DNA from 2 places in the Paenibacillus sp. FSL P2-0089 genome. Region 1 is predicted to be linked to the other one. Evidence: a T-box and tRNA genes for the amino acid it is inferred to sense, from the RefSeq annotation. Region 1 holds a T-box; the other holds one or more tRNA genes.

Region 1 (2,448 bases):
AATCGTGAACGTGCCTATACGCTGTTCATAATTAGCGGCGCTGAAATTCCAGCCGTAGATGTTGATTTTGAGTCCTTTGACTGAGGCGGCGGTTCCAATATTCGCATAGTATGTAAGACTGGTGCTTTGTTTAGCAGGGATTTTCCTGACCGCACTGTCTGCGCTGACCGGAATTCCCTTAATGATGCTGCCGCCCGCAGTTACAATTTTGGAGAAATAGTCCGCCAGATTGACGCTGCTGCCGGCAGTGTTGGTATAGGTAAGCGTGTAGGTGAGAATATTACCGCCGGTTTGGCTCTGAATCCCTACATGGCTCAGCTTCACCTGAAGCGTGGTACCGAGCTTGAGCGCACTTAGACCATTAAGTGTGGAGACTTCCGTGACCGCGCTTGCTGCTGTGGCAGCCGTTGAACCGGATGAAGCGGCATAGGCCGCGGTTCCCGGGCTTCCAGCGGTTTGACTTGCGGCAAATGTGCTGAGCAGCAGCAGAACAAATGCTTTTTTTCGTGTAAGCATGTAATTTCCTCCTTGTGTGATCTCTTAAGGGAAAATATCAACATTGACTGAATGTCCGCTGAAAAAAAAGCCGTCAAACCGCGCTGAAGCTTAAAGGGAGCTTAAAAAAAGATAAAAAATAAGCGGAATTTGTGCGGCTTGTCAAACTGGCTGTTTTTGCATATAATAGATGGGCATATCTTCCCAAGTGGAGGATCGAAGTGCAGAGGTTATAATCCGCATACATGCAATGATGGAGAAGAGTACGCAGTGCCTGGCTTACAGGGAGGAAGCGCCGCAGATTGAGAGCGTTTCTAAGAGAGCAGAGCTGCCGAAGTTCACTCCGGAGCAGTTCCCTGAATGTGCTTGAAGAGCACTAGTAGGGGGGACCGGCCGCAGACCGTTATTTCTGTATAAAGTGAGACAGGTCTTTGCCGCACCGAAAGAGGGAATAGTGCTCTTAAGGGAAGCGTACGGCCGTCTAACAAGGGTGGTACCACGGTCTTTTCGTCCCTTTACCGGGAGGAAAGGCCTTTTTTTGTTGAACAATACGAGATTTGAGGGGGCAGTACAAGCCATGAAAGACAAATTGGAAGCACTGAAGGCTGAGGCGCTGACGAAGCTGCAGGCGGTAAACGATCCGCAGATTCTGAATGACCTGCGCGTCAAATATCTTGGCAAAAAAGGCGAGCTGACAGAGGTTCTGCGCGGTATGGGCGGATTAAGCGCGGAGGAGCGTCCGGTGATCGGCCAGGTGGCCAATCTGGTGCGCAGCGCCATTGAAGAGGTGATCAGCGCCAAGCAGGAGCTGTTCCAGCAGCAGGAGACAGAGAGCCGCCTGAATGCGGAGAAGGTCGATGTAACCCTGCCGGGCCGCGGCCTGCCGCAGGGCGGGATTCATCCGCTGAGCCGGGTGCTCCAGGAGATCGAAGATATCTTCATCGGCATGGGCTTCCGGATCGCTGAAGGACCGGAGGTGGAGACGGACTATTACAACTTCGAGGCGCTGAACCTGCCGAAGAACCATCCGGCCCGGGACATGCAGGATTCCTTCTATATCACGGATGATATTCTGATGCGTACCCAGACCTCGCCGGTACAGGTGCGTACCATGCAGGCGGCGAACGGGGAGTCTCCGGTCAAAATCATCTGTCCCGGCAAAGTGTTCCGCCGCGACGATGACGATGCGACCCACTCCTTCCAGTTCCATCAGATTGAAGGCCTGGTCATCGGCCGCAATATCCGCATGAGCGACCTGAAGGGTACCCTGCAGCAGTTCACCAAGGAGATGTTCGGCCCTAGCGCGGGTATCCGTCTGCGCCCCAGCTTCTTCCCGTTCACCGAGCCTAGCGTTGAGGTGGATGTAAGCTGCTTCAAATGCGGCGGCGATGGCTGCCGTCTCTGCAAGCAGAGCGGCTGGCTGGAGATTCTGGGCGCCGGTATGGTGCACCCGAATGTGCTGCGGATGGGCGGATACGATCCGGAAGTTTACAGCGGCTTCGCGTTCGGCATGGGTGCGGAACGGATCGCGATGCTGAAATACGGCATCGATGACATCCGCTACTTCTACACGAATGATATGGGCTTTGTGAAGCAGTTCAAGGGTATTTAGGGATTTGGCGGGGGTGCGCGGGGGCGTTGGACGGATATTGTTAAGCAGGAGGGATGACGGCAGTGCTAATTAAATGACTGCGATTGAAGGACCGGAGGGGAATTTTGGAACTGTAGGAGCGGTAGCGTCCGCCTTTGTGTTTGGATTTCTACCGCGAGAAGCGGTTCTAATCAGGAAATCCAAACACAACAGCGGCCGGAAGTCCAAATATTCTCTGTAGGAACACTGCAATGCAGAATTTTCTTGCGCGAAGTTGACGTGGGCTTGTTTATATCCGCTTCCGCTCCCCAGCACAACCGGCATGGAGATCAATACATCTGAAACAAAAAGGAAGTGTGCGA
Region 2 (2,448 bases), 2.0 Mb from region 1:
CATGGCTATTTGCAAGGTTCACAAAAAACCTATTTTCTTTTCGTCACTTTATACAATAACATGGCAAGCTTCACAATAGCGGCATCCCCAAAGCTGCGGACATCGGCCCCCGTCTCCTGTTTAATCTTGTCCAGCCTGTAGAGCAGCGTGTTGCGGTGAATGTACAGCTTCTTGGCGGTTTCACTGACATTGCAGTCCATTTCAAAAAAACTCTCCAGCGTCAGCAGCATTTCCTTATCCGCCAGTACCGCCGTGTAATCACCGATCTGGCCCAGCAGCTGTCTCCGCCGGTCATCCGGAATACTGTTAACCAGCCGCTCCATGTGCAGCTCCCACGGCAGATGAATATAATCACCTACCTGGAAGATACGGCCAAGAATAATGGTCTCCCGCAGCAAGGCGACTGCTCCTGTCAGACCTTTAACCGGGATAATGGCTGGAGAGACGGCCAGATGGAAGACGCCAACCCACTCGCTGGCAATCAGTTCATGCAGCCCCATAGAAGTCTGTGACAGCAAATCCTCAGCACTCTCTTCCTCATCCTCTTTATCATCTCCGCCTGTGAGGAGTTCCTTACGGGCTAAAATTAACCATTCCTTATCCTGCAGGGGAACCAGCAATACATCATTCTCGAAATAACTGCGCAGCAGCTTCATTAAGGAGCGATACGTCATCTGCGGATTATGAACATTCTCGCTTACCAGCATGAACGGAATCATATCTCCGAACAGCCGGCCCTTCAGCGAGATTTCATCCGGGATCTCCGCATCGTCCTTCTCCTGCTCCAGTTGGGCATTCAGCCAGCCGCTAAGCTGCCGCGCCTCCATCTCCCCTTCTTCCTTGAACCCGGTTGCCTTCAGCGCTACCGCAAAATTGCGTCCGGCATAATTCACCAGCTCCAGCTCCAGCGACGACAGCCCCTCTGTCTCCACCCACACTGCTGTAACACGGCCATCATTCTCATATAGGGGAATCCAGAGATAACCCTCATGAATGACCGGCAGTTCCTGATCCTTATCCGTACTTATGCCAAAAAGTGAAGCGGAATGCTGTCTCCCCAGCTGCTTGATTCCGGTCCTCTTTCCGGTGAGTTGCTCCAATTTTTGACGCAAACCCTCACTATCCATCATCACCATTCTCCACCACTTTTGCTTTTTTCGCTTATTTTATCATATTTTGCTGTAAAATGCGGAATTTGCGCTTACGAGCATACTTGTATCATGAATCAAAATACAAAAAAGGCCACCACCCTAAAGTGATGACCGTTTGACTTAAGATGAGCCATGAAGGACTCGAACCTTCGACACCCTGATTAAAAGTCAGGTGCTCTACCAACTGAGCTAATGGCTCCTAAAAAGGGATGGAGGCTGATGGATTCGAACCACCGAACACGTACGTGAGCAGATTTACAGTCTGATGCGTTTGGCCACTTCGCTAAGCCTCCATGATGGTGGCGCGGGAGGGAATCGAACCCCCGACACAAGGATTTTCAGTCCTTTGCTCTACCGACTGAGCTACCGAGCCATAAACAAACCTAAAAACAAAAAAAATGGCGGAACCGACGGGATTCGAACCCGCGATCTCCTGCGTGACAGGCAGGCATGTTAGGCCAACTACACCACGGTTCCACAATTTGCTCTTAAAAATGGTGCCGGCGAGAGGACTTGAACCCCCAACCTACTGATTACAAGTCAGTTGCTCTACCAGTTGAGCTACACCGGCACGGTGTAAGGCAATACAATTCGAACATAAAAATGGTGGAGGCTGAGGGGTTCGAACCCCCGACCCTCTGCTTGTAAGGCAGATGCTCTCCCAGCTGAGCTAAGCCTCCGGGTATGTATGGTAGCGGCAGAGGGGATCGAACCCCCGACCTCACGGGTATGAACCGTACGCTCTAGCCAGCTGAGCTACGCCGCCACACTACAAGTATTGGATTTATAATGGCGGAGAGAGAGGGATTCGAACCCTCGCACCGCTTACGCAGTCTAACCCCTTAGCAGAGGGTCCCCTTATAGCCACTTGGGTATCTCTCCAAATTAATGGTAGCCATGTAAATCCGCACAGGAAATTGATTCCTGAAAACTGAATCCGAAACGAATCTGCGTGTTAGAAATTTTGGATAAGCCCTCGACCGATTAGTATTGGTCAGCTCCATGCATTGCTGCACTTCCACCTCCAACCTATCTACCTCGTCGTCTTCAAGGGGTCTTACATACTGGGAAATCTCATCTTGAGGGGGCTTCACGCTTAGATGCTTTCAGCGCTTATCCCGTCCGTACGTAGCTACTCAGCCATGCTCCTGGCGGAACAACTGATGCACCAGCGGTACGTCCATCCCGGTCCTCTCGTACTAAGGACAGCTCCTCTCAAATTTCCTGCGCCCACGACAGATAGGGACCGAACTGTCTCACGACGTTCTGAACCCAGCTCGCGTACCGCTTTAATGGG

Evidence for each region. The T-box of region 1 lies ahead of pheS (phenylalanine--tRNA ligase subunit alpha). A T-box ahead of a tRNA ligase gene usually reads a tRNA of that ligase, here a tRNA-Phe.
Region 2: it encodes a tRNA-Phe, which carries the amino acid that the T-box ahead of pheS (phenylalanine--tRNA ligase subunit alpha) is inferred to sense. The anticodon was not compared.

Annotation. Positions count from the first base shown of each region.
Region 1 covers NZ_CP152006.1:1,781,776-1,784,223, forward strand. Annotated here, with positions in the region: gene NST69_RS07165 (hypothetical protein) at 1-516, opposite strand, end outside; T-box leader at 737-1,013, shown strand; gene pheS (phenylalanine--tRNA ligase subunit alpha) at 1,073-2,107, shown strand.
Region 2 covers NZ_CP152006.1:7,495,020-7,497,467, reverse strand. Annotated here, with positions in the region: gene NST69_RS32145 (helix-turn-helix domain-containing protein) at 30-1,112, opposite strand; tRNA gene NST69_RS32140 (tRNA-Lys) at 1,278-1,350, opposite strand; tRNA gene NST69_RS32135 (tRNA-Tyr) at 1,362-1,444, opposite strand; tRNA gene NST69_RS32130 (tRNA-Phe) at 1,449-1,524, opposite strand; tRNA gene NST69_RS32125 (tRNA-Asp) at 1,551-1,628, opposite strand; tRNA gene NST69_RS32120 (tRNA-Thr) at 1,647-1,722, opposite strand; tRNA gene NST69_RS32115 (tRNA-Val) at 1,756-1,831, opposite strand; tRNA gene NST69_RS32110 (tRNA-Met) at 1,841-1,917, opposite strand; tRNA gene NST69_RS32105 (tRNA-Ser) at 1,942-2,033, opposite strand; rRNA gene NST69_RS32100 (23S ribosomal RNA) at 2,116-2,448, opposite strand, start outside.